Regions from separate parts of the Halobacillus sp. Cin3 genome, predicted to be linked through region 4. Evidence: riboswitches for the same ligand, from Rfam matches in the RefSeq annotation. Region 4 holds a riboswitch; each other region holds the start of a gene.

Region 1 (2,200 bases), on a different contig from region 4:
TTCTATTTATCTCACATCGGATTACAGCAACCTGTTAGGAAACTTATATTTTAATTTAGTCAATATCTATTTGGGGCATGCTGTGTTTGCCCTCCCCCTATCCTTGATAGCCGATCGTTTAAGCAGTCAGCTGTCGTTGGGACGCTTTTTTATTGAGTGGGGCCTGTATCTTTTAATTGGACCACTTCTAGCTGTGTTATTGGCTGTCTTTACGATGTTCTTAAGCTTGTATCTCATACCGATCAGTTTCATTTTTCCAATCACCTACACGCTCGTTAAAAAAATTCCTGCTGCTTTCCTGAAGAGGAGTCTGACAGCGGCTGTCCTCTTATCCGTTGCGGTCACCGCGGCTATGTATTACAGTATCCGTTAGTTTCAGTGTCATAAATAAGCTGTTCGGGTCTTCCTTGTAGCCGGCGAAAGGATCGCAGAAAATAAACCCGAACTTCTTATACAGCTGGACAGCCGGATGGAACGCCTTTTGAGACCCGGTTTCTAAAAAGAGCTGTGTATACCCTCGATCACTGGATTCATTTATGATGTGTTGGAGCATTCTATGGGCGACGCCTCGTCTTAAATGGGAAGAGGCTGTTCTCATCGACTTGATCTCTCCGTGCGCCGGATGGAGTTCTTTCAACGCTCCCATTCCCGCCAGCTCTCCCTTTTCCCAGGCTGTCCAAAAGGTCACGCCGGGCTGCTTTAATTTTTCTATATCCAATGCGTGGATGCTTTCGGGCGGGGAGTGCAGGGTCATATTGAAAAGGTGCTCCTTTATGAATGCTTGTACTTCCGCACCTGTTAAATCATCTTTTTTGATGTTCATCCAATGCCTCCTGTTCTATTCGTCATCCGTTTACATTTCGCGATTGAACAGGACTTGTCCTTTCCAGACGCCTATGTTGTAATGAAAATAACAGTTTTATAGCATGTTTCACTAGGGGAGCCCTGATGACCGGGCTGAGAAAAGCAGAAGCTTTGACCCTTACAACCTGATCTGGCTCATACCAGCGGAGGGAAGTGAAGCGGTCGATGATTGATCTTTTCTTACATGATGATCAAGCCCGCTCCTTCTCTCGAAGGGGCGGGCTTTTTATATGGAAGGAGAGAGTACGATGATTCAGTTAGAGGAATTGCTGCAGAGAGTGGAGGAAAAGGAAGAGGAGATGCGCCAGCTTCTAGGGGATTTGGTCGCCTTTCCGACGTTAAGCCCTCCAGCCCGAAATGCGGCGGAAGCACAACAGTACATAGAAGAGTATTTAAGCCGGATGGATTTTGAAATAGACACATGGGAACTGTATCCCGGTGATCCGATTGTCGTCGGAACGAAAAAAGGAACCGACCGGGAACATAGCAGAAGTCTCATCTTAAACGGTCATATTGATGTGGCTGCGCTGGATGAAGGGGAATCGTGGGGGCATGATCCTTTTATACTGACCTTGAAGGACGACCGCTTGTACGGTCGCGGCACGGCGGATATGAAAGGTGGAATGGCGGCTGTTCTGTTTGCACTCAAATTGCTCCATGAAGCGGGAATCGAGCCGGCCGGCGACCTTCATGTGCAGTCCGTCGTCGGTGAAGAGGTCGGAGAAGCAGGAACAAAATCCTGTGGAGAAAGAGGGTATCAGGCAGATTTAGCCATCGTAGCCGATACGAGTAACTGTGCCATTCAGGGGCAGGGAGGCGTCATTACCGGATGGATTACGATTGAAAGTCCGGAAACCTTCCACGACGCGGAACGCCGTTCGATCATTCATGCCGGTGGAAAAAGATACGGAGCAGGGGCAATTGAAAAAATGATGAAAATCATCCAGTCGCTGCAGGAATTGGAGCGGCACTGGGCGGTTACGAAATCGAGTCCGGGCTTTCCACCTGGATCGACGACAATCAATCCTGCTGTCATTGAAGGTGGAAGGCACGCGGCTTTTATCGCCGACCGCTGTGCTTTATGGATTACCGTGCACTATTATCCAGAAGAGCATTACGAAGATGTGATCGAAGAAATTGAAGCACATGTCCGTGCTGCCGCCCAGGCCGATCCATGGCTGAAAAACCATGCCCCTCAATTCAAATGGGGAGGAACGTCCATGATTGAGGACCGCGGAGAAATTTTCCCCGCCTTTTCTGTTGATCCTGCTCATCCAGGGGTACAGCAGCTCCAACAGGCCCATAAAACCATCCATGGTACGCCGGCGGAAACGTC
Region 2 (2,200 bases), 640 kb from region 4:
GAATAAGGAATCATTTCCGCCAGCGGTTTCACGCCGGCTTCACTGGAAATGTTCAGGATCCGGCCGGTATCCCGTTCAAGCATTTTGGGAAGGAAATGACGCGACAAACGTACGGCACTCATGATGTTGGTTTCAAAGTAATTCATCCAATCCTCATCGGTTACATCTTCGACATCTTTCACTTCAAACATGGCTGTATTATTCACAAGTACATCCAGGTCACCGATGGCCTCGACTTTTTGGATCAGCGCATCTGCGCCTTCTTTCGTCGACACATCAGCAGCAAATCCTTGAATGTCTCCGTGAGGATTTAATTCGTTTACAATACGATCGAGCTTTTCCTGAGTACGTCCATTAATGACGACGCGTGCACCTTCCTCAAGGAAAGTTTTCGCAATTTCTTTTCCGATTCCTTGTGTAGATCCGGTCACAAGGACAAGTTTATTTCTAAGTTGTAAATCCATGGTTGGAACACCTCTTTATCTTTTATTGCAAAGAGTATCGTACGGCTTTTGAGAAAGATACACAATGAATATGCTCACCAACCTTTTCTCCGGGAAGGAGAGGAGTTTGGTGTGTCGTGTCGAATTTGGTAAGGATTGGATGAAAAAGGAGGTTTGTATATGTCGTATTCTTATATCATAAACGTAGAAGCGGCCATTATGAAAAACGGTCAGTTTCTGCTCATTCAGCGGTCACCGGAAGAGGAGCATGCCGGCGGTCTCTATTCGCTGCCTGGAGGGAAAATGGAGTTCAGTCCGGATTCCCTTGATGTGCTGGAAGATAACGTCCGCCGTGAAATCAAAGAGGAAATCGGCCTCATTTTGGATGGGGACCTTACCTATGTACACAGCAATACTTTTTTAATCGGGGATATCCAGGTTCTGAATGTCGTATTTTTAACTGCCGATTTCAAAGGAGAGCCTTATATAAAGAGCCCGGAAGAAGTGGCGGACATGGTCTGGGTAGAGCCCGATCTGAACGAGAGTCCCGTCCCGATTCCTCCCTGGACAGCCAACAGTATCCAGAAAGCAGTGGAACGGCAGTCGAAAATCTATTTTTGACAAAAAATTCTAACGTGTTACGATGAAAGAGAATTGAATAGCGAGCGATCCACTAGGGGTGCCTTCTCAAAGGCTGAGATTAAAGTAATGCTTTAAGACTCTTGGAACCTGATCTGGTTTATACCAGCGTAGGGAAGTGGCCGATACCTATACATGTCTATGAAAATAAATGTATATCAGCCACTTTTCCTATGCCGGGGAAAGTGGCTTTTTTAGTGGGAAAAATCAGTGGCGGATCGTTCAACAAAGGAGAGAGTGGACATGAAATTTTCAGAAGAAATTAGAAAAGCCGTAGATGAGATTTGGGAGGGAAGCTTTCAGCATCCTTTTGTAACGGGGATTGGAGAGGGAACGCTTCCTCTCGAAAAGTTCCGCTATTATGTGCTTCAGGATTCCTATTACCTGTCCCATTTTGCCCGTGTCCAGTCATTGGGAGCTGCAAAGTCTGAAGATATGGCTGTCATGGCCAATATGGCGTCTCATGCTCAGAGTACGTACGAAGCAGAGCTTGGGCTTCATGAGAATTTTTCGAAGCAGCTGGGCATTACGCAGGAAGAGCGGGAGCAGTTCAAACCGTCACCAACGGCCTATGCTTATGCGTCCCATATGTACAGAGGAGCGTATAACGGGGACTTAGGGGATGTGATTGCGACGATTCTTCCGTGCTACTGGCTGTATTATGAAGTCGGCGAACATTTGAAAGAGTCGTCGCCGGAAGAACCGGTCTACCAGGAATGGATCGCGGCTTACGGCGGGGATTGGTTCCGGACGCTTGTAGAGGAGCAGATCGAGCGTCTTGATGAACTGGCTGAAAAGAAGACAGATGCCGGCAGAGCCAGGATGAAGGAATTGTTTATCATCAGCAGTCAGTATGAATATATGTTCTGGGAAATGGCTTACCGTATGGAGGAATGGCCGTTTGATATAAAACAGTCGATCGCAGCCGGACGTGAATGAAACTGCATGTCATATCCACAGGGCGGCAGTCCCGGGAGGAACTGTGCACGAGGGTGGCTGCGATTGAACCAATGATCGATTTCTTCCACCTTCGAGAAAAGCAGTGGTCCGCAAGTGAAATAGCGGGAACTATAGATACTTTGACGGAGCTCGGGTTTCCGACCGAAAAGCTCGTGATC
Region 3 (2,200 bases), 750 kb from region 4:
AAATACGAGGGCAATGAGGTGGGGATTCTCGTTTCCCACGGGTTCACAGGGACGACCCAGAGCATGCGTCCGCTCGCTGAAGCATACGCACGTGAGGGATATACCGTTTATTGTCCGCGGTTGAAAGGACATGGCACAGCACCGGAAGATATGGAGGCGACGTCCTATAAGGACTGGATTGAATCAGTGGAGAGCGCCTACCAATGGCTGAATGAACGGTGCAGCTCTATTTTTGTTGTCGGTTTATCCATGGGAGGAACGCTTGCCCTTTATATGGCCAGTGAGCATAAGAGCGTCCAAGGGGTTATTCCGATCAATGCAGCTATCGATATCCCCGTGATGGAGGAGAGCGCGGCGACAGAAGAACGTTTTCTTGATGCCATCGGATCCGATATTAAAGACCCCGATCAGGATGAACTTGCCTACGACAAAACACCAGTCAAATCCATTACCGAAATTACGGTCTTAATGGATCATGTGAAAAAGCGGCTTGACACGATTCACTGCCCGATTCTGATTTTCGTCTCGGATGAGGATCACGTCGTCCCGCCAAATAATTCAGAGGTGATCTTTGATTCGGTCTTTTCGGAGCATAAGGAGCTTGTCCATATGGAAAACAGCTACCATGTCGCAACTCTTGATCATGACCAGGATTTGATTGTCGAGCGCAGTCTGGAATTCTTCCAGAGGTATACGAATACAAAATAGACTCTATTCCCCGGGAAATAAGATTTGTCATCGGAAAGAAGTTTGATATAATAGATGCATAGCAAGAAGAGTAATCGGTACAAAGCCTACAAGGGGAGCCTAGCGGCTGAGAGTGAACCTCGTTCAGACCCTTCGAACCTGTCAGTTAGTACTGGCGCAGGGATGGCGGCTTTTTTGATGGTGCAATGCATTCGGGATCCCTCCATCAGGAAGCGTCCCTGTCTGCATTGCTTTTTTTGTGTCTTTTTTTAAAGGAGGAATGCTGGAATGAGAAACCGCAGAGTACTATTTTTAGTTGAAATTGCGATCTTTTCCGCATTAGCACTACTACTGGATATCATCCCGTTTTTATCATTTAAATTATGGGCCCAGGGCGGCTCGGTTTCGTTTGCAATGGTTCCGGTCTTCATTATGGCCTTCCGCTGGGGCGTGAAGGGCGGCGCAGCGACCGGACTGCTGCTCGGCATCTATCAGATTCTGACCGGTGCCTATATCATCACCCCTTTGCAGACGCTGTTGGACTACATTGTGGCGTTTGCGGTGATCGGTGCGGCAGGAATCGTGGCCAAACCGCTTTGGAATGCGATCCGCTCCAAGGAAACGAAAGCCTTGATCGGCTGGATCATTACCGGCTGCTTTATTGGCAGTGTACTCCGTTTTTTCGGTCATTTTGCGGCGGGTATCATCTTTTACGGCGAATTCGCTCCGGAAGGACAGCCGGTCTGGCTGTATTCCCTCGTTTATAATGGTGGATACATGCTGCCTGCGTTTATCCTCAGCGCTTTTGTAATCAGTCTTTTGTTTATACAGCGTCCGAAGCTCGTGCTTCATTAAAATGAAAAAAGCCTTCTGCCACAGCGGCAGAAGGCTTTTTTTTCCATGTTTCAAAAGGACCGGTGGAGTGAAAAGACAGGCAGAGACCAGGGGGGATAGGGATGAAAAGAATAAAAGGATTACTAAAGAAGAAATGGGTCTGGCTGCTGCTTTTGATTGTGCTGCTCCTATCGGTCATGATCGCCTATCATACTTCATGGAAAGCGCTCCCTGAAGGTGTGTCCTATAAAGGGGATGTGCACCAGATGGAGGATATCGAGTTTTTCCGGGACCTCTCCTATGAAAATCAAGAGGGGGATACGGTTCATGATCTTCAGGTTTTTGAAGAAATGTATTCCACTATAGGAGGAGCGGATGATTTTATTGTCGCTGATATGTTTCTCTTCAACGGCTACACCAATGGGAAGCATGAATTTCCCGAAATCAGCAGACGTCTCGTGGATGCCATATTAGAACGGAAGAAAGAAGTGCCTGACCTTGAAGTTGTCTTCATCACCGACCAAATCAATACCACCTACGGATCCTATGAGTCGGAAACGATCCGACGGCTGGAAGATGGTGGGGTGAACGTTGTCTTAACTAACCTGGACAAACTGAGAGATTCCAATCCGTTATACTCCAGTGCCTGGCGCCTGCTGTTTTCATGGATGGGGACGGA
Region 4 (2,200 bases):
AGGTCCGGAAGCATTTCCAAGCAGAACTTCAATTGTCGCTGCGATGGTTTCAGAGAGAAAAGCTGCGCCCGGGCGGCGTAAAATATAGGCGGCAATGATGGATACGATGAACCAGATACCAAAGATAAAATCATATCCGATTGGACCAAAGAGACCTGAGAGAAGTTTTCCAACAGGCAGGAAAGCGAGGTAGACAACAGCGAAAACGACAGACAAAACAGATAGAACAACGATTTCTTTGAGTTTCCAGTTTTTCATAAGATGCTCTCCTTTGAGGAAGGGCTGTTGACCGACACCGATACAGTCATGACGGTGTGAGACGACCCTGAAGCTTCTGTCTCACGGAAAACATTTTCCAACCCTTCGAAAACCGTATGGGTATCTCCGTCAAGCCTTGTAGAATAGTGGGCGGGCGTCACTTGGATGCCCTTCGATTTCATCGCTTCAATCTGCTTGTATATTGTATCCATATAGCTGCCCCCTCCCATTGGATACAGGGAAAACTTAGCTGCCAATGGCTGGGTGATCGAGCGGGAGGCGTCTTCATTCCTCCGGTGCAGGGATTCAGCCATATACGTATCTCCAGCCGAATCTCCCGGGCACCCAATTGAATAAGTCGCATGAAAAGCCGCATGAACATTTGTTTTGGATACATGAAGAAGGATGGCCTTCGTCACATCAAAAATATGTTCCACTCGTCCCCGTACCGTCGTTGTGACATCATCGGTATCGAGCCATACTTTAGATGTATCCACTTTCTTTAAGCTTTCCAGAATTATACCCGCAAACTCATCACTCATCGGATGTATAGAAAACGAACATCCGGCAATTTTTGATGTACCACAAACTTGATCCATCCATCATTCCTCCTTTTTTTAAACACAAAAAAACTGCATCCCATGGGAATGCAGTCCGTTGATCGATGAATAAAACCTGTAAAGGCCTGATTGATAGAACGGCTGCACTTCCCCACGCTAGTATTATCTAGTTCGGGTGCCAAGGGTCGGATCATCCTCTCAGCCGCTCGCAGCAGCTCCCCTAGTGCCTCATATGTATACAGTTTTTTGTATTGATTCTATCGTAGCGGATGTTGGAATATTTGTAAATGTTTATTCTTCTTTTTATGAATACGAACGATAGAGTTCATTTTCAAAATCTTCCAATCGTGGTACGCTGAGGGTAATAGAATCCGTCATTTATTGAGTGGAATAAAAGAGTCGGGCAATCAGAAGACAAGGGATACCATCAACAGGAAGGGGAGACAGGCATGAACAATCACATGCATCGGGCAAACAGGTGGATAAAGCGGTATGCACGTCCATTGGAAGCCGCCAGATGGGAAGCTCTTTTTGGAAGAGGTCCTAAAGAAAAAGTTCTCGATTATTTGAGTGCGTTCCAAAATGAAGATGGAGGTTTTGGTCATGGAATTGAGCCGGATTTTCAACTTCCAGCTTCTTCTCCAATGGCCACATGGGCAGCTTCCCAAGTGCTGACTGAATTGAATGTATCTTCCAAAGAGCCGATGCTTCAACAGATGGTTTCCTACCTGCTTCGCTCGTATGATCGTCAATCAGGGATGTGGCCCTCGGTTGTTCCTGAGGTCAACCATTTTCCTCATGCACCCTGGTGGTCGTGGAGGGAAGGGGTGCAGTCCAACTGGATGTTTAACCCGGCGGCGGAATTGGCCGGTTTTCTCATCGACTGCTCCCAACGGGATACGGAAGCCTGGGAAACGGGTGTGGCTGGTGCTGTTAAAGCTGTAGAACATTTGATGAGTGTCAGTCAGATGGATTTCCACGAATGGCAGTGCTTTCAAAATCTACTGATCTCCTTGGACAAGCATAAAGGACATGTTCATAATCTAATGCCTTATGGACTTGATCAGGTGCAGTCCCACCTTCTTGCTTTAGGCGAGAACTGCTTTAGTCAGGATCCTTCGGAATGGGGAAGTGGGTACGGTGCTCTTCCGACTGACATAATATCGTCCCCACAGCATCCGTTATATGCTAAATATAAACCTTTAGTATTGGAAAACATCCGTTATTATTTGAAGACGCTGAAGGAAGAAGGCATCTGGGATATCACCTGGGACTGGGGAGACGGAACAAAAGCTTTTGCTGTAGCCGAACAACAATGGAAAGGAATTATGGCAGTTCAGCGTTGGAAAATCATCCATGCTTTTCAAGGAGAATGGTAAAAC

Evidence for each region. Region 4 has a riboswitch for thiamine pyrophosphate ahead of QMA39_RS05115 (YkoF family thiamine/hydroxymethylpyrimidine-binding protein). Riboswitches for the same ligand answer to the same signal wherever they lie in the genome.
Region 1: linked by a shared signal. The riboswitch ahead of QMA39_RS09235 (acetylornithine deacetylase) and the one ahead of QMA39_RS05115 (YkoF family thiamine/hydroxymethylpyrimidine-binding protein) in region 4 are both predicted to bind thiamine pyrophosphate.
Region 2: linked by a shared signal. The riboswitch ahead of tenA (thiaminase II) and the one ahead of QMA39_RS05115 (YkoF family thiamine/hydroxymethylpyrimidine-binding protein) in region 4 are both predicted to bind thiamine pyrophosphate.
Region 3: linked by a shared signal. The riboswitch ahead of thiT (energy-coupled thiamine transporter ThiT) and the one ahead of QMA39_RS05115 (YkoF family thiamine/hydroxymethylpyrimidine-binding protein) in region 4 are both predicted to bind thiamine pyrophosphate.

What each region holds. Positions count from the first base shown of each region.
Region 1 is NZ_CAMZMV010000002.1:216,612-218,811, reverse strand. It holds gene QMA39_RS09245 (hypothetical protein) at 1-373, shown strand, start outside; gene QMA39_RS09240 (GNAT family N-acetyltransferase) at 329-823, opposite strand; TPP riboswitch at 927-1,033, shown strand; gene QMA39_RS09235 (acetylornithine deacetylase) at 1,113-2,200, shown strand, end outside.
Region 2 is NZ_CAMZMV010000001.1:304,719-306,918, forward strand. It holds gene QMA39_RS01725 (SDR family oxidoreductase) at 1-464, opposite strand, end outside; gene QMA39_RS01730 (NUDIX domain-containing protein) at 624-1,064, shown strand; TPP riboswitch at 1,109-1,216, shown strand; gene tenA (thiaminase II) at 1,326-2,021, shown strand; gene tenI (thiazole tautomerase TenI) at 2,018-2,200, shown strand, end outside.
Region 3 is NZ_CAMZMV010000001.1:195,112-197,311, forward strand. It holds gene QMA39_RS01075 (alpha/beta fold hydrolase) at 1-708, shown strand, start outside; TPP riboswitch at 790-888, shown strand; gene thiT (energy-coupled thiamine transporter ThiT) at 976-1,542, shown strand; gene QMA39_RS01085 (phospholipase D family protein) at 1,644-2,200, shown strand, end outside.
Region 4 is NZ_CAMZMV010000001.1:945,819-948,018, reverse strand. It holds gene QMA39_RS05120 (ECF transporter S component) at 1-258, opposite strand, end outside; gene QMA39_RS05115 (YkoF family thiamine/hydroxymethylpyrimidine-binding protein) at 255-857, opposite strand; TPP riboswitch at 950-1,050, opposite strand; gene QMA39_RS05110 (hypothetical protein) at 1,268-2,197, shown strand.